Linked DNA regions of Prochlorococcus marinus XMU1412. The protein of the gene in region 1 interacts with the protein of each later gene in a pairwise test. Links are inferred from orthologs where the notes say so. Each region holds a gene or a part of one and is shown on either strand. Other genes may lie near its edges. The genes, in order: HA152_RS00375 and HA152_RS05730.

The links.
Region 2: the proteins of HA152_RS00375 (region 1) and HA152_RS05730 interact in binary tests that used the Escherichia coli proteins (3 or more experiments, as listed by UniProt). The link is inferred for Prochlorococcus marinus XMU1412 from one-to-one orthologs.

What each region holds. Positions count from the first base shown.
Region 1 is NZ_JAAORJ010000001.1:73,078-82,818, reverse strand. What follows is about bases 6,325-9,324. They hold HA152_RS00375 (SufS family cysteine desulfurase), read left to right. Parts: upstream 6,325-7,197; coding sequence 7,198-8,451; downstream 8,452-9,324. Other genes in these bases: HA152_RS00370 (alpha/beta hydrolase family protein), read right to left, coding at 8,448-9,324; HA152_RS00380 (SufD family Fe-S cluster assembly protein), read left to right, coding at 6,325-7,198. Outside these bases: HA152_RS00415 (replication-associated recombination protein A), read right to left, coding at 1-16; HA152_RS00410 (alpha-D-glucose phosphate-specific phosphoglucomutase), read right to left, coding at 51-1,688; HA152_RS00405 (hypothetical protein), read right to left, coding at 1,721-1,891; HA152_RS00400 (DUF4912 domain-containing protein), read right to left, coding at 1,904-3,004; HA152_RS00395 (hypothetical protein), read right to left, coding at 3,278-3,631; Fe-S cluster assembly protein SufB, read left to right, coding at 3,727-5,169; Fe-S cluster assembly ATPase SufC, read left to right, coding at 5,191-5,976; more of HA152_RS00380, read left to right, coding at 5,981-6,324; more of HA152_RS00370, read right to left, coding at 9,325-9,741. UniProt on the Escherichia coli protein: Cysteine desulfurases mobilize the sulfur from L-cysteine to yield L-alanine, an essential step in sulfur metabolism for biosynthesis of a variety of sulfur-containing biomolecules.
Region 2 is NZ_JAAORJ010000002.1:489,726-499,232, reverse strand. The notes cover bases 2,163-4,928. They hold HA152_RS05730 (SufE family protein), read left to right. Parts: upstream 2,163-3,218; coding sequence 3,219-3,638; downstream 3,639-4,928. Other genes in these bases: HA152_RS05725 (homoserine dehydrogenase), read left to right, coding at 3,683-4,928; HA152_RS05735 (5-formyltetrahydrofolate cyclo-ligase), read left to right, coding at 2,622-3,179; ruvC (crossover junction endodeoxyribonuclease RuvC), read left to right, coding at 2,163-2,612. Also shown: HA152_RS10130 (cytochrome c), read left to right, coding at 1-178; HA152_RS05750 (RNA methyltransferase), read left to right, coding at 175-927; bchI (magnesium chelatase ATPase subunit I), read left to right, coding at 1,045-2,133; more of ruvC, read left to right, coding at 2,139-2,162; more of HA152_RS05725, read left to right, coding at 4,929-4,984; HA152_RS05720 (hypothetical protein), read left to right, coding at 5,055-5,303; HA152_RS05715 (ABC transporter substrate-binding protein), read left to right, coding at 5,321-6,892; HA152_RS05710 (ABC transporter permease), read left to right, coding at 6,885-7,907; HA152_RS05705 (alpha/beta fold hydrolase), read right to left, coding at 7,904-9,454; HA152_RS05700 (MFS transporter), read left to right, coding at 9,457-9,507. UniProt on the Escherichia coli protein: Participates in cysteine desulfuration mediated by SufS. Cysteine desulfuration mobilizes sulfur from L-cysteine to yield L-alanine and constitutes an essential step in sulfur metabolism for biosynthesis of a variety of sulfur-containing biomolecules.

The DNA.
Region 1 (9,741 bases):
AATTTTCTGAATGCATATAAATAAAAATCAAAAAATCATTACTTTCAATTCTATGTAATTACTGTAGGAGTTTCCATTTGAGTAAGTTTTGAAATATTCAATAAAGCATCTAAATCATCAATTAGAGGTTTCAAAGCGATCTGAGGATTTAACGAAAGATTCTGTTGAGGATCGAAAAATTTCTCAAAGTAAAGTCTTAATGTTGCACCCTTAGTTCCAGTTCCAGAAAGGCGAACAATTACTCGAGAATTATCATCAAGGACTAATCTTAACCCTTGATTTTCACTTATGGAATTATCAACGGGATCTAAATATGAAAAGTTATCTGCAACTTTAACTAAATGGCTAGCAAAAATATTTCCTTTTAAATTTTCGAGCATAGAAGTTAGATTACCAAAGATTTGATTAGCAATATTTGATGGAATTGCCTCATAATCATGTCTTGAATAATAATTCCTACCAAATTGTTTCCAATGATTCTGCATCAAATCACTTACCGAACATTTTTTCTCAGCTAAAACTTGTAACCAATACAAAACTGCCCATAGTCCATCTTTCTCTCTCACATGATTACTACCTGTTCCAAAACTTTCTTCTCCACATAAAGTAATTAAATTAGAATCTAAAAGATTTCCAAAAAACTTCCAGCCAGTAGGTGTCTCGAAACAAGGTATATTTAATGCTCGAGCAACATTATCAACCGCTGAACTGGTTGGCATGGATCGTGCCACACCTGTAATACCATCTTTATAACCAGGGACACATTTTGTGTTAGCAGTGATAACTGCTAGGCTATCACTAGGATTTACAAAACATCCACTTCCTAAAATCATATTTCTATCTCCATCACCATCGCATGCAGCACCAAAACTATAAGATTTTTTATTTAATAACAAATCAGCCAAGTGGGATGCGTAAGTAAGATTAGGATCAGGATGTAAACCTCCAAAATCTTTTAACGGGTTACCATTCATGACACAATCAGGTCCAAGACCCATTTTTTCAACAAAAATATTTTTTGCATATGGGCCTGTAACCGCATTCATTGCATCAAAGATTAAAGAGAAGTCTTTTTTTAAAAAATCACTAATTTGATCAAAGTCAAAAATTTTCTCCATCAAATTAGAATAATCTGTTAATCCATCAATAATTTCTAAGGTAGTTTCGTCGTAAGGATAAGTTCCATATTCACTAAAATCAGGTAGTTGAATTTTACAGATTTTATAACTAGTAAGTAATTGTGAAGCCTTGAAAATCTTATTAGTAATTATCTCAGGAGCTGGGCCACCATTAGAGATATTCAATTTCACTCCAAAGTCGCCATCAATACCACCAGGATTATGGCTTGCAGAAAGAATAATTCCACCAATAGCTTTTTCTTTTCTAATTAAATGTGATGTCGCAGGAGTAGATAATAAACCGTATTTTGGAACAATCACCTTTTGAACTTTATGAGCGATGCATATTTGGACAATTTTTTCTATTGCTTCGATATTGCCATATCTGCCATCACCACCAACAACTAATGTTGAACCTTTTAAATCTTCTAATGATTGTAAAATTGCTTCAATAAAAATTTCTAGATAATGTTCTTCCTGAAACTTTAAAGTACTTTTTCTTAATCCAGAGGTGCCTGGTTTTTGATCTAAAAAAGGAGAATTGATATTAATTACACTAACTTGATTCATATTTTTAAGAGACTTCCAAAAATCTAACTAAATTAATGAGGCATTTCGGAAGTTCTTAACATAGCGATAAACCATAAGGAAGAAATTAATAATGCACTAAGGATTCCATAGTTAACACCAAATTTAGAAATTGTAATTGGAACTATTAGTGGAAACGTTAATGCCCCAAACAATGGAGTAAAAGCTACAATTTTTTTCAACATTAATTTAATTTATTAAAACCATTCAGTCTCAGCATTATCTTTTTCATTAGTATCGTCAAGTGGTGTAGTTCTATCAAATTTCATTGATATACTTTTTTCTTGCTCACCTGATACATCAACAGCTTTAATATCATATTTTTGAGTCCCGTCTCTAAATGGAACTTGAATTCTAAAAGTACCATCTGCAGCAAGAGGTACATCTTCTCCACCTATTGTAAGTTTTGCAGAAGGCTCTGTAGCTCCATAAACAATTAATTCAGCATCAGCAACAAGCCAAAAAGATCTATTCTTAACAATTCCACTTCCAGAATCATTTAAACCTGATGACCATTTACCAACACCTGAGTCTGTAAGATTATCATTGAGATTTGTTGAATTTAGGTTTTCCATAAATTCTTCAGAACCAACTTTTCTTCTGAGAGGAATGTTTGTTGCTGCTTGGTATAACCTTTCATGCATACCATTTTGTTCTGAAACAACAGGATTAGAAATATCTGGAATTGATTCAGAAGTAGAATCTAAATTAAATGGTACAAATTTATCAAGAATTTGCTCAGAAGGATGTGACCCAGGAACATGGCTTATCGAAGAGAATGCCAATGACATCCAGTTAAAACCATATTTGTAACCTAATTCAACTTTATAATCTCTATCTGCAAGTGGGATTGGCAAGTACCACTCGGTACTGTAACTATCAACTGTTATCTCCCTTAGTGTTCCTTGATTCAAGTTGCTTCCTTGAGAACCTGATGCATCAAATAATCGTAAACATAATTTATTGGCTCCCAAAGATTGTGCTTTAACTCTATCTGCGTCAGATATTTGCCAAAAAACATAAGCCCAATCTGGATCCCGGGGTAGGAAAACTACATTTGTTTTAACTTCTTCAGTACTCTTGAAAGTATTGGACTCAGAAGTTTCTTCAGATTTAGACTCAGGAGGTGCAGTATATTCTTTTATTGTAGATTTTTCTTGATATTTAAGTATTAAATCAACTAAAACAGCTTTTGTTTTGCGACTATACAGCGGAACCGATAATTTACTTGCTTCTTGACGTAATTGTCTGAGGGTTAGTGAGAGTAATTGATCTTTATTCATGATCCCATCAGCCACTTTAAATTCTCCGTTTTTGTTTGGGATCAGTATGTTCTTTTTTTTTAGGAATTGTGTGTCTTTTTGGCCTGTCGTCAGGATCCTCTGACTACTAAAAAATTCTCAAAATTGATATTTCTCTTCAAAACAGTTGGTATCAAAGAAATTAATTAATTTTCAGATCTTTTTAAAATGTGAATTAATTTTCTTTTTTTTTAAATTTTATTACCTGAATTTGTTAACGACTCAACAAAAATATATTTTTTCTTCGGGATCAGTTAAATAAATGAGAATTCAGCGTTGTTCCACCAGAAGTACTAAATCATCTATCTCTAAATCCTCAATACTTTTACCTATTTTTTTTGAAAAAGTACTTAATGTTTTCGAAGTGGATTCTAACTGCTCATAAAAAAGATCACTAAATTTTTTATCATCAAATTTTTTGGATTGGTTATCACACCATTCTCTCAGGGGATTTTTATTTTGATATTCCAAACTACTATCTACATTGATAATTTTTAAAATCTGAAGGCAATGAGCGAGTATTCTTAAATGATGTTTCTGCATTATGGGTAGATCAAGATTATCAATTTCTTGAATAGTTTCTATGTTTAATGGGTTAGACAAGGGATCAAGATGATTAGACATTAATTTTTAGTTTTAATAAAGGAAAAAAACTCAATATTGGGGGGATCTTTCGTTAGAGTATATAAAGCTAATTGTAATAAGTTATTCTTGATAACATGGTCAACGAAAATTTAGTTAAAGATGTAGTAAAAGAGCCTTACAAATATGGTTTCGTTACTGATATTGAAACTGAAAAAATAGAAAAGGGATTAAATGAAGATATCATAAAATTAATTTCACTGAAAAAAGAAGAGCCAAAATTTCTTCTTGATTTTAGATTAAAAGCCTTTAAAAAATGGCAAAAAATGAAAGAGCCTGACTGGGCAGCATTAGGATATAAAAAAATTGATTATCAAGATATTATTTATTACTCTGCTCCTAAGCGAAAAGAGAAAATTTCTAGCTTAGATGAAGTTGATCCCAAACTTCTTGAGACTTTTGACAAATTAGGAATACCCCTCACAGAGCAAAAAAAACTCACAAATGTAGCAGTAGATGCTGTCTTTGATAGTGTTTCCATAGCCACAACTTTTAGAGAAGAACTTGCTGAACATGGAGTTATATTTTGCTCAATTAGTGAAGCAGTAAAAAATCATGCGGATTTGATTGAAAAATATTTAGGTACAGTGGTTCCAGCTAGTGATAATTACTTTGCAGCACTAAATTCTGCAGTTTTTAGTGATGGTTCTTTTGTCTATATCCCAAAAGGTGTTACCTGCCCTATGGATCTATCTTCCTACTTCAGAATTAATAGTGGAGATTCAGGGCAATTCGAAAGAACACTAATCATTGCTGAAGAATCAAGTTCTGTAAGTTATTTGGAAGGTTGTACAGCTCCAATGTTTGATACTAATACCCTACATGCAGCAGTTGTAGAGCTTGTAGCATTAGACGACGCCTCAATAAAATATTCAACAGTGCAAAATTGGTATGCTGGTGATGAAGAAGGTATTGGCGGAATTTTTAATTTTGTCACCAAGAGAGGAAAATGTTTAGGTAAGAGAAGTAAAATTAGCTGGTCTCAAGTTGAAACAGGGTCTGCAATTACATGGAAATATCCTAGCTGTCTTCTTTTAGGGGAAGAATCTGTAGGAGAATTTTATTCAGTGGCTCTCACCAATAATCGACAGCAAGCAGATACCGGCACAAAAATGATCCATATTGGTCCTAAGACCAAATCAACTATTGTTAGCAAAGGTATTAGTGCAGGGAACTCAAAAAATAGCTACAGAGGTCTTGTCAAAATGGGAACGAAAGCTACAGGATCAAGAAATTACAGTCAATGTGATTCAATGTTAATAGGGGATCAAGCTACTGCAAATACATTCCCTTACATCAAATCTCAACAACCCAATTCTGAAATTGAGCATGAAGCAAGCACATGTAGAATCTCAGAAGACCAACTTTTTTATCTCCAAAGCAGAGGTATAGAATTTGAGGAGGCAGTATCTATGATGGTCAGCGGTTTTTGCAGAGATGTATTTAATCAATTACCTATGGAATTTGCTGCTGAAGCAGATAAGTTACTGGCACTTAAACTAGAGGGATCAGTAGGTTAATTTATCAATTTCTAAACTGAAATGCAAAGTAAAATGAAAGAATCAGACCCAATTTTAGAAGTTGAAAATCTCTCTGCATCTACTGATAATCTTCCAATTTTAAAAGGGGTTTCACTTACTGTCTATCCTGGAGAAATCCATGCCATTATGGGAAGAAATGGATGTGGCAAAAGTACTCTTTCGAAAATCATTGCAGGACATCCCTCATATAGTATTACAAATGGCGACATAAAATTTTTAGGTGAAAACATCAACTCTCTAGAACCTGAAGAGAGATCTCAATCAGGAATTTTTCTTGGTTTCCAATATCCAATTGAGATTCCAGGTGTAAGTAATCTTGAGTTTCTTAGAGTTTCAACTAATGCTAGAAGGAAATTCCTCAACAAAGAAGAATTGGATACTTTTGATTTTGAAGAATTAGTTAAAGAAAAGTTAGAAATTGTGAAAATGGATCACGCATTCCTATCAAGGAGTGTAAATCAAGGCTTTTCTGGAGGTGAAAAAAAAAGAAATGAGATTCTGCAAATGGCTTTGCTTGAGCCCAAGATAGCAATATTAGATGAGACCGATTCTGGTCTAGATATCGATGCTCTAAGAATAGTGGCATCAGGAATTAAAAAAATTTCTAATGCACAGACTGGAATTATACTTATTACCCACTATCAAAGATTATTAGATGAAATTAAACCAAATTATGTCCATGTTATGTCAGACGGACAAATCATAAAAACTGGTGAGAGTGATCTTGCTCTAGAGCTTGAGGAAAAAGGGTATGAATGGACTGATAACTTTATAAAAGAGACCTAAAGAAATGAAAATTATTGAAAAAATAAAAACAAATAAATCGGATGATAACCTAACAGAAATACAAAAAATCTGTCTTAATAAATTACAATCAACCCCTCTCCCTAATCCTAAAAGTGAACTATGGAGACTTTCAAATAAATCAAAATTGTCAAACTTTTTAGATTATTCAGTTAATGAAAAAAATTCACAATTTGATATGCCATACCCGAAAAATTCGCAAAGTACTATTAGGTTAATAATTGGTGAGAATTGCCAAATTAAATTAATAGAGAAAAATTATTCAATACAGCAATTAAGTGAGGATGAATTACAAAAATATATCAAAGAACAGATATCTTTTTTCCAGCAAAACGAAAATTGGAGTGACCTACTAAATCTTTCTTTAAGTTGTAAAAATAATATTTTGGGATTAAAAATAAATGGATCAAAAATTCCTCCTATTGAAATTTTTAGTAATGCATCAAGTAATGCTTTAAACGCAAAAACCCTAGTAATATTTTTAGAAAATAATTGTGATGTTGAATTATTACAAGTAAATCTTTGTAAAGAAAACTCTTCATTATCTCAATCAACTTTCTTTTGCTTGAAAGAAAATAGTTCCTTAAATCATGGTGTTGTTTCTTACGGTGAAAACAGATCCAATCTATTAAATTCTCTCAATGTAATACAACAAAAAAATAGTGCATACAACTTAGGATCTTTACATTTCAAATTCAATTACGCGAGATTTGAAATTAGTATTAAACAATCTGCGGGAAACGCTAAAACAAATATCAAAGGTATGCAAATAACCAAAAAAGATGAGCAAATTTCAACCTATACAAAAATAGAATTTAATGGCCCAAATGGATTTCTAGATCAAATTAATAAATCACTTGCTGATGATAAATCACATGCAATATTTGAAGGTTCAATAATAGTTCCGAAAATTGCCCAGAGAACTGATGCTTCCCAATTAAGCAGAAATTTACTTTTATCAAATCTCGCACAAATAGATACCAAACCTCAATTAGAAATAATTGCTGATGATGTCAAATGCAAACATGGAGCTACAATTTCACAACTAAATGAAGAAGAACTTTTTTATATGCGAACAAGAGGGATCACATTAACAGAAGCAAGTAAACTACAATTAAGTTCTTACTTTCAAGAAATACTTTCATTTATTCCCATTTCAAAAGATAAATGGGATTTGCTTGATAAACTTTTAAATGAGAATTAATGGAAACGATTCACAATTTTCCTGAAATAACGAAGAAAGACTTTCCTCTTTTAAATAAGAACTTTAAAAGTAATGAGCAAATTATTTATTTAGACCATGCTGCGACCACACAAAAACCAATACAAGTCTTGAAAAAAATTGATGAATATTACAAAAACTTTAATGCCAATGTACATAGAGGGGCACATCAATTAAGTGCTAAAGCAACAGAAGAATTTGAAAATGCACGATATTTAATTAGCAAATATATAAAAGCGAATTCAACAAAAGAAATTATTTTCACAAGAAATGCTACTGAGGCAATCAATCTAGTAGCTAGATCATGGGGCGAATATTCATTAAAAGAAAACGATGAAATTCTCTTATCAATAATGGAGCATCATAGCAATATTGTTCCATGGCAAATGGTTGCAGCAAAAAATAAATGCAAATTAAAATTTATAGGTATAGATAAAGATGGGAAATTAGATATAGACGACTTTAAATCAAAACTAACATCTAGAACTAAACTTGTTAGCCTAGTACATGTTAGTAATACCCTAGGTTGCTGTAATCCAATAAAAGAAATAACTACATTAGCTAAACAAAAAGGTTCTTTAGTTTTAATAGATGCATGCCAAAGTTTGGCTCATCAAAAACTGGATGTGATTGATCTTAATATAGATTTTTTAGCTGGATCAGGACATAAACTATGCGGTCCTACAGGTATTGGCTTCCTCTGGTCAAGAAAAGAAATCCTAGAAAAAATTCCTCCTCTCTTTGGAGGTGGCGAAATGATTCAAGATGTTTTTGAAGAGACAAGTACTTGGGCAGAGCTACCACACAAATTTGAAGCCGGAACTCCAGCCATCGCAGAAGCAATAGGTCTTGCAGAAGCAATCAATTATATTAACAATATTGGATTGAATGAAATTCATGAATATGAAAAGACTATTACTAAATATTTATTTGAAAAATTAAATCAAATAGAAAATATTGAAATCATAGGTCCATCACCGGAGATAGATCCAAACAGAGCCTCACTTGCCACCTTTTATATAAAAAATATACATTCAAATGATATTGCTGAAATTCTTGATTCAAAAGGAATTTGCATCAGAAGTGGCCACCATTGCTGTCAACCTCTTCACAGATACATTGGAATTAAATCAACAGCCAGAATCAGTATGAATTTCACAACCAATAAGGAAGAAATTGATATGTTTATAGAAAAATTAAAAGATACTATTGATTTTCTAAAAATCAATTCTTAAATATTCAAAGCATTTTTTAGAAATTCCTGAGATTTTTGCATTACTACTTCTTTATTTTCAATATTTCTAAAACCATGACCTTCATTATCAAAAAAAATAACTTCTGAATATTTATTATTCTGAATCAAAATTTCTTGAATTTTTAAAGTTTGTTTATAAGAAATAACTGTATCTTTTTTTCCATGAAACAATAAGATAGGTTTTTTTATTTTGTTAATATGATTTATCGGTGATCTATTTATATAATCATCATGGTTTTTTGCATAATTTCCAACCAAAGAATTTAAATAATCTTTTTCAAACCTATGAGTGTTGTAATGCATATCCTTCAAATCAATAACAGGATATTTACAAATTGCCGCTGTAAAAATGGACCCATATAATAAACAATTCAGGGCAGTTAACCCACCAGCACTATTCCCAAAAATTACCACTTTTTCACTATCAACTTGATTTGATTTAATCAATTCAAGAGCTAGTGCTTTGCAATCATAAGAATCAACAATACCCCATTTATAATTCAACCTCTCTCTATATGCTTTGCCAAATCCTGATGATCCTCCATAATTTACTTCAGCAACAAAAAATCCCTTCGACGTCCAATATTGAACTTCAGAATTATATGATCCATCAAAACATGAAGTTGGTCCGCTATGTGCTCTAACAAGGAGCGGTGGCTTTCTAAAATTTTCAACAAGCGGCTTATAAAGAAAAGAATGAGTAGATTGAGCCTCAAAACCTTTAAACCAAAATGTTTCAGGTTTTGAACAATCTTTTATATGATCAAAAAATATCTGCTCAGAAAAACTTGATAAAACTTTTTTTGCACAATCAATTTCAAATACAATTCCCAAAAAATCAGATCCATAACCTTTTAAAAGAACTTTTTTCCGAAAAACACTGAAATCACTTATTGAGGTAAAAGGAGTAGAAAATTCTTTAACAAATTCAAGATCTTTATATTGTTCCACTATTAAACTATTTTCTTTTTTTGCTATACAAAATAAATTTTCTATAGTCCCTGAAAAGAATGCTATTCCAGTGACCCATTGTGGCGCTCCATATTCAATCAAATTTCTCTCTACTCTTTTCTTAATAAAAATATTCTCAATTTCACTAACATCTAAAAACAATAAGTTCCACCATCCAGAACTATCTTCAGAACATACCAAATGTGTTTCACTTATCCAATAGGGTTGAAAAAAAGACACTTTTTTCTTGGAATTTATCAGCTTATTTGAGAATTTCTTTATTTTTTGTATCTCGCCATCTAAATCTATTTGAGCAAAA
Region 2 (9,507 bases), on another replicon or contig:
TCATGGAATTACAGCAAGAGGATTAGTGGGGCCAGACTTACACTCAATAACTCAACGTCTTAATGATAAAGAGATAATAAAACAAGTTACTGGAGGATTGACTCCTCCTATGCCAAGTTTTGAAATTGATCCTGTAAATATGTCCAATTTATTAAAATATCTTCATAGCCTTGAATGATTTTGAGAAAAAATTTTTCTAATTTAAAGGTAATTTTAGTTGAACCAAATGGCCCTTTAAATGTAGGAAGCGTTGCTAGATTATGCAGTAATTTTGAAGTTGATGAATTAAGAATTGTTTCTCCTAAATGCGACATATTTTCTTTAGAAGCAAAAAAAATGGCTCTTAAAGGTCAAAAATTTCTTAAACATTGTATGGTTTTTGATGATCTTCAAAAAGCAATTTTTGATTGTGATTTGGTTCTAGCATCTTGTGGAAGGATTGATGTAAATAAAGATTCATTTTTTGTATCTTCTGAAGATATATTTGATTGGACTTTATCTTTTAAGAAGATTAATAATTTAGCAATTATATTCGGAAGAGAAGATAGAGGTTTAACTAACAGTGAATTGCTTTTAGCAAATAAAACTTTTAATATTCCAACTTCTGAGAATAATCCTTCATTAAATCTTTCTCACGCTGTTTCAATAGTTTTGTATGAATTAAATAAGTCTTCTAAGAAGAATTTAAAAAATGAATTAAAAGTTTTTAACTTAGCATCATCGAAAGAAATACATGATACATTTGTGGAGATAGAAGAAATGCTTTTGCGAGTTGGATATCTTTTAAAACATACCTCCAAGGCAAAAATCAGTAAATTTAAGAATTTTATTTTGAGGGCAAATACATCAATGCACGAAATAAATGTTTTAAGAGGAATTGTCCATCAAATAAACTGGTTTTTGAACAATTCAAAAAAAAATAAGTAAGTATAAACTTGATTAATTACTATTCACTTCTTGTTTTAATTTGATATGGATATTTACTAAAAACATTTTCTGAAGTAACATCTATTGATTATTTGAATATTTAAGAAAACTAAAACTGTGCCTACAACAAAGAAAAGAAGAGTTTTTCCTTTTACCGCAGTAATTGGTCAAGAAGAAATGAAATTGGCTCTCTTGTTAAATGTTATTGATCCAAGAATTGGTGGAGTAATGATAATGGGTGATAGAGGGACTGGAAAGTCTACTACAATCAGAGCCTTAGCTGATTTGTTGCCTGCAATCGATGTTGTTAAAGACGATCCATATAATAGTTCACTAGTCGATCCTGATTTACAAAGTAAAGAAGTTTTGGAAAAAATTACTCAAGGAGAAAATCTAGAGGGTATTCAAAAACAAGTACCTATGGTTGACTTGCCTTTAGGGGCTACTGAAGACAGGCTTTGTGGAACCATTGATATAGAGAAGGCTTTGAGCGAAGGTGTTAAGGCATTCGAACCCGGTCTATTAGCAAAAGCCAATAGGGGTTTACTATACGTTGATGAAGTGAATTTACTTGATGATCATTTAGTTGATGTACTTTTAGATTCGGCCGCCTCCGGATGGAATACAGTTGAAAGGGAGGGGGTCTCAGTCCGACATCCTGCGAGGTTTGTCCTTATTGGTTCAGGAAATCCAGAAGAAGGTGAATTAAGGCCTCAATTATTGGACAGATTTGGAATGAGTGTTGAAGTTAAGACTGTTAGAGATGCCGAATTAAGAGTTCAAGTAGTTGATCAAAGAACTTCTTTCGACGATAATCCTGATGAGTTTTCATTGAGTGTTGAGAAACAACAAGATGAACTTCAACAAAAAGTAATTAAAGCACAAGAAATATTAAATTCTGTTAAAATGGACGATGACCTAAGATTGAATATTTCTGCAATTTGCGGAGAACTAGATGTGGATGGTTTACGTGGAGATATTGTTACAAATAGGTCTGCAAGAGCAATTGCAGCATTTGAGGGCAGAACTGAAGTGCAAGAAGATGACATAGCAAGGGTTATTTCTTGTTCTTTAAGACATAGACTTAGAAAAGATCCCTTAGAACAAGTTGATTCAGGTGAAAGAGTTATTCAAGCTTTTTGTAAAGTATTTGATTTAGATGAAAAAGAAAATCTTTCAAAATTTCAATTGTCTGCTGAAGCTTAATAACAGTGAGAATAATTGGGATTGACCCTGGATTAGCTAGAGTTGGTTATGGAATAATTGAGATAAAAAATGAAAGAAAGATATTATTAGATTGCGGCGTTATTGAGACAGGTAAAGATAAAAAAGAAGAAGAAAGACTTTATGAGATATTCCAAGATCTTAATGAATTAATAAATCATTGGAACCCAACTGCAGCGGCAGTAGAAAAATTTTTCTTTTACAGGTCAAGCACTACCATTAGTGTGGTGCAGGCTAGAGGCGTGATTATGATGGTATTGGCCTCAAAAAAAATTCACGTTAGTGAGTATTCACCTGCTCACATAAAATTAACAATTGCTGGGTCTGGAAAGGCATCTAAGAAAGATATTCTTGATGCTGTTATGTATAACTTAGACCTTAACAAACCTCCAAAACCTGATGATTCAGCAGATGCATTGGCTATAGCACTTACAAAACTAAATGAAGATGGTTTTAACTGAAAATTTAATATGACGATCTTTGAAAATAAGAAATTGGAGAGGGATACGTTTAGAAAACTAAGAGATGGGATGTCTCTTAATCAAAGAGAAAATGTAGAAAAGAATGTAAGATTATATATTGATTCAATTGTTAATGGATATAAAAATATTGGTTACATAGCCATATATTGGCCTCTAAAAAATGAAGTTGATATAAGAGGTCTCAAGAAAAAATTTACTTTAGCTTTGCCTAGATGTAAAGATGAAAAAGATTTGTTATTTTATCCATGGGACGAAAAACCTCTTACCAAAGATTCTGAGGGAATACTAAGTCCCAATAATTCTTCCCCTTTAAGTCATTCGCAGATAAGCATGATATTTGTACCATGTCTTTCCGTTGATAAAAATTTAACAAGATTAGGTTATGGAGGTGGTTATTTTGATAAATTAAGGAGAGATAATGATTGGAGAAATGTTCCATGCATTGGAGTATTAACTTCTAATTGTGTAAGTACGATTCCATTGACCAGAGCTGAATGGGATATTCCTTTATCGGGCTTTATCACAGAAAAAGAAATATTTGTATAATAAAAGATTCATAAAGTGATTAATTTATAGTTTTTTAAAATGGAAAATCAGGAAAAATACAATAATTTATCAAAATTAGTAGAAAAGCTGAAGAAATCAGAAGATCCAAAAAGAAAATATGAATACATTTTGTGGTTAGGCAAAAAATTGAAAGAACCACATAGTGAAATCCTTGTTGAAGAAAATAAAGTTAAGGGATGTGTTTCAGAAGTTTTTGTTAAAGCAACTATTAAAGCTGGTAAATTATTTTGGGAAGGATACTCTGATGCTCTTATAACAAAGGGTTTGTTGGCCTTTCTAATAAGTGGATTGAATGAGTTAACACCAAATGAAGTTGTTGAAATAGATAAGAAATTTATAGAAGATACTGGTTTGAAAGCAAGCTTAACTCCTTCACGATCAAATGGTTTTTTAAACATTTTATTGAAAATGCAGTCTCAAGCAAATGAATTTTTGTAGGCCTAATAATATAAAATTAAACTCAAAGTTAAAAGAAATAAAAAATGAGAAAATGCAAAATTGGGATTGTAGGTTTTGGAACTGTAGGTTCAGGGATTTATAAAATATTAAATTCTGAAGTTGATTCACATCCAATTCTAAAAGAAATAGAAGTTGCAAAAATAGCAGTAAAAGATCTCAACAAAAAACGGGATATTGAGCTAGATAATAATTTATTAACTGATGATCCATTTAAATTAATTAATGACCCCTCTATCGATGTAATTGTTGAAGTAATGGGTGGGATTGATTTGGCGAAAGATATTATTCTGAAATCATTAAAATTAGGTAAATCTGTTGTTACAGCAAATAAAGCAGTTATGGCAAGATATGGAGAAGAAATATATAAAACTGCATCCAAAGAAGGAGTTTATATATTGTCAGAGGCGGCAGTTTGCGGGGGGATTCCTATAATCGAACCCTTAAAAAGATCATTAAAAAGTAATAGCGTAAAAAAAATGGTTGGGATAATAAATGGCACAACAAATTTTATTCTTTCAAAGATGACAAATGAAAAAGCTGATTACAAGGAGACCTTAAAGCTGGCACAAAGCCTTGGGTATGCAGAATTTGATCCAACTGCAGATGTTGAGGGCCATGATGCAGCTGATAAGATTTCAATTCTTAGTGAACTTGCATTTGGAGGGAAAATTAAAAGAGAGGAGATTCATTCTGAGGGCATTAGTAAAATTAATCTTAAGGATATCGAATATGCCAATAAATTAGGGTTTGAAATAAAACTTTTAGCGCTCTCCGAAAGGGGACAAATTAATAGTAATGATTCACTCGCTTTAAATATTTGGGTAGGACCTTCTTTGATTCCAAAATCTCATCCATTGTCAACAGTTAAGGGAGTTAATAATGCCTTATTGATTGAGGCTGATCCTCTTGGAGAAATAATGTTATATGGTCCAGGTGCAGGGAGTGGCCCAACTGCAGCATCAGTAGTATCAGATATATTAAATCTGCATGCTGCCTCAGTAAAAAATAATAATTCAATCGATCCATTATTATCTTTTGATTTCTGGAGAAACTGCCATATAATAAATTCTTCACAAATAAATAAAAAAAATTACCTTAGAATTATTTGTCTTGATAGTCCAGGTGTCATAGGAAAGATTGGAGATATTTTTGGAAAGAATAATGTATCAATCGAATCAATTGTTCAACTTGATGCTAGTGAGGACAAAGCTGAAATTGTCGTTATTACTCATGAGGTGAATAATGGAGATTTTGAGAGATCGAAAGATGAAATAAATTCGCTAAATGAAGTCAATATTATTGCAAGTCAATTAAGTTGTATTTAAAAAAATAGTTTGCAAATTTCCTTATAGCTTGGTAAACCGAAGAAAGTAAGTGTTTGGTTTTAGCACCTTAATGATTCATTCAAAACTATTAGATAATAATAATGAAGATAATTTAGTTTTTTCTGAAAACCTATATAAAGGTGCTTGTGTAAAAATTAAAAATAGCAATAAGACTTTTCAAGTAATTGGTTTAAATAGAGGTAATGAAATTTGTTGGGTGAGAGAGTGGCCTTTTGCTTGTAATTCTAAAAAAACATTTGCTTTAGAAATTAGTGAAATAACCTTACAAATTTTCTGCTCAAATAATTCTTCAGGATAATTAAGAACTAAGGAAATATGAAAAAAAAAATTGTTTTATCAATATTTATAATTTTAATTTCTTTTTTACAGAATTCTTGCGGCTCAAAAAGAATATCTAAAAAAATCATAGTAGCAAGTTCTGGAAAAATTGAATCTTTAGATCCAGCTAGAGCAAATACTCTTAAAGCAATTCAATTAATCAGTTCTCTTGGAGACACATTATATGAATTAAATTCTAACGGAGAATTAATACCTGAATTGGCCTCGGGGATGCCAGTTATTTCAAAGGATAGACTTCAAATAACAATCAATTTAAGAAAGAATGTTTTTTTTCACGATGGAACTCCATTTAACTCAAATGCTATGAAGTTTACCTTTGATAGATTCAAAAGAATTGGAACGATGAACTATATTTTAGGAAATAAGATTAAATCAATAGAAACGCCAAGTGAATATTCAGTCATAATAAATTTGAATAAACCATCAAGTTCTTTAAATGGTTTACTCACATCAGTAAATTTAACTCCAATATCTCCTACATTTTACAAACAATATTCTGATAAGTTTCTAAATGAAAAATTTGTTGGTACCGGCAAGTATGTGCTGACCAGTTTTTCTAATGAAGTTCAATCAATTGATCCATATTTGAATTATTGGGGTGAAAAGCCTTTAAATAACGGTCTTAATTTTGTGGGATATTCAAATTCGTCCTCTCTTTTTGGGGCTTTAAAAAGTAAACAAATTGACGTGCTTTTATCAAATTCAATTGATGATAGTCAGAGAAAAAGTTTAAATGATTTAAGCAAAAATAAACAGTTTAATGAAGGTAATAGCCCTTTCACTGAATTAAGTTTTATAAGCCTCAAAACTAGTTCTTATCCCTTAAGTAATCTTAATTTAAGACTGGCTTTGGCAAAAAGTCTTAATAGAAAATTGATTAGTGAGAAAGTAAGTTATGGATTAAGGAAGCCATCTAGATCAATTATTCCTCCGATATTAAAAAAAGATAATCAAGAACTGTGGCCTAAATATGATTATTTAGAAGCGAGAAAGTTATTGCAAAAAGAAAATTATTGCAATGGAAATATTCTTAAAATACCCCTTACTTATAGATCGAATGTACCAGCTGACAAGCTTATTGCTCTAACATGGCAAGAAGAAATTAAAAATTATTTGAAAGATTGTATTGATATTGAACTCAATGGGGTTGAATCTACAACAGTTTATAAGAATCTAAGTTTAGGAATTTATACGGCAGTTCTTCTCGATTGGACTGGGGCTTATTCAGATCCAGAGGCTTATCTTACCCCTCTTTTAAGTTGTAATGAAATAGTTGATGGCATATGTAAAAAAGGAGAATCAGTTTACAGCGGTAGTTTTTGGGGATCTAATAAAGTGGAAAGTTTATTTCTTGAGAGTGAAAAAATAAGTGGAATTAAAAGATTAGAAAAACTTGTTGAAATTGAAAAAATAGCAGCAAGTTCAATACCTTATATTCCTATTTGGATCTCCTCTCAAAAAGCATGGTCACAAAATAAAATATCAAAACCTATTTTTAATGGCGCAGGAATAATTTCATTGAGTGATCTTGAGTTAATTAATGAGTAGAAATTTCAATAAACTCCTAAATTATTCCTTATTAAAAATTTCATTAATACCGATAATGTTATGGATAATTTCTTCATTAGTTTTTATTTTATTAAGAGTTGCTCCCGGCGATCCTGTCGATGCCATACTTGGATCTGGTGCAGATGAGGTTTCTAGGGAATTTCTAAGAAATAAATTGGGGCTAAATCAACCTTTAATAAATCAATATTTTTCATATATTAAAAATATATTGAACTTAGATTTTGGCCAATCTCTTAGTACCCAAGAGCCGGTCTTTAATATTATTATAAAGTCATTGCCTGCAAGTCTTGAGCTTGGATTCTTTTCAATATTAAGTGCCATACTAATAGGATTCCCATTGGGATTAATTGGCTTAAGAAATAGAGGGAAAAAGACTGATTATATTGCGAGAATATTAGGAATTGCTACATATGCGATCCCTCCTTTTTGGGGTGCAATGTTAGCGCAATTATTATTTTCTGTATTTTTTAACATTTCCCCAATTGGAGGGAGATTTCCGATATTTCAGCAACAACCCCAAATTACAGGTTTTCTAGTTTTAGATAGTATTATTTCAAATAATATTATTGCCTTGAAAGATAGTCTTTATCATCTCGCACTCCCTTCTATTACCCTTGGCTTTTTATTAAGTGGTATATTCAGCCGCTCATTAAGAGTAAATTTTGATAAGACATTAAAAAGTGATTATGTAAATGCTGCTATATGTAGAGGAATATCGAGGAAAAAAATATTTTTAAACCATGCATTGCCTAATGCTCTACTGCCAATTGTCACTATTTCTGGCTTAACTATGGCCTCTTTAGCAGGAGGTGCACTGTTGTTCGAGGTGACTTTTTCATGGCCAGGTATAGCTTTAAGATTACATGAAGCTATTTCTCAAAGAGACTATACCTTGGTTCAAGGAATTGTAATTTTTACCTCTATGCTTATAGTCTCTCTAAATCTCTTCGTGGATATTTTAATCGCATATTTAGATCCACGAATAGAGTACTAATTTTCAGAAATTTCTTTTATCGTTTCAAGATCTAAAAGATGGAAATCAAGTCCAAAATCTCTTTGGTTTTTAACTACATTAGGGATCTTTTGGTCTTTAATATTTTTTAAAAATTCAACTATAAATTTAGTAGATAAATCTTGTACTAATATTGGCTCTGAACCAATAAAAGATTCACTTATTTTGAAGAGATCATTATTTTCTTCATAGCTTTTATTAATTCTTATTGGAGAGAAATGACTTGCTCCTTCAATAATTAGAAATCTATTTGATGGATTATTTAAAGCATAAAAAACTCTAAATTGTTCATTGATTAACGGTGTAATAAGGTCATAAGTACCACCTATTAGAAGAGTTGGTGCTTTAATGCCTGTACTATTTTCTTTTGGCCATACTAAACTTCCAAATGAATTAAAACCTATAATCGCACTGGCCTTATTAGAGTTGTTTTTCTTAGGGAATGGTATTTCACTCAACTGACATTGAAGTAATTTTGATAAATTTGTTACCGCAAAGTCTTTTAATGCCGAATCACATTTTTCCTCTAGTTGATCAGTAGGTTTCTTGCCTTCATATAAAAGTGCTATTAAAGCACCAAGTGAATGCCCCATTAAAATATAAGAATTATTAGGTAAACCAAATTCTCCATTTTCATGAGCTTTCAATACAGCATCTAAATCTTTAATTCTATATAAGTAAAAGTCTGCACTTCCTGGTATTGTTTCCTTACCATCGAGTACTTCTATGAATGATTCTAAATTACTCCCTCTATGATCTATGAATAATATTGGCCAGCCTCTTCTGGCCAATTCGTTACCAATCCATTTGAAATTATTAATTTCGCCTCCAAGTCCTGGCATAAATATTATCAATTCTTTATCAAAATTTGTTTTATTGCTTTTCCATATTTCAATTTCAAAAGGTTTCACTCGGTGAGGAGCATAAATTTTTTTTTCAATTTTTATTAGATCTTTAGTTGATTTTTTTTCAGTATTTTTAAAGGCATTTTGTTTAGTTCTTTCAAGTTGATTTAATTTGGACAAAAGTTCTTGTTGCATTGATAATTCATTTTTCCAAGATGAAATTATTAAAATTAGATTATCAATATCCAGTGAAATTTCTTCTGATGGTAATGCCTTTATGATGTCTAAAGTTGAAACTTCTTTTTTTTGATCTAATAAATTTTCTATAGTGTTATATATTTCTGTTCCATTATTGTCATTTGGAACTTTAATGCTTTTGCTTAATTCTGTAAGAATTTTACGCCCTATCCAACTTCTTAATATTTCTCTATTTAATCCCTCTTCTTTGAAAACTGGAAATTCTAAAAATTTTGATAATTCAAAAACTCTTATAAAACCATTTTTTTTTAACCAATCTATTAATTCTGTTGAATTATCTTTGTATTTTTCTAATTTTGATAATTGTTCTATAGTAAGAGGGATTTCCATCTCTTCGAACTTAATATTTATCTTTTCAGCAGCCTTTAAACCATTATTTAAAAATAAACCACAAAAACTAAAAAAAATTATAAAAATGTATTTCACTAGTGATTAGTCCAAATAGTTTACAAATTAGCAAAAATTGGTGGATTCAATTT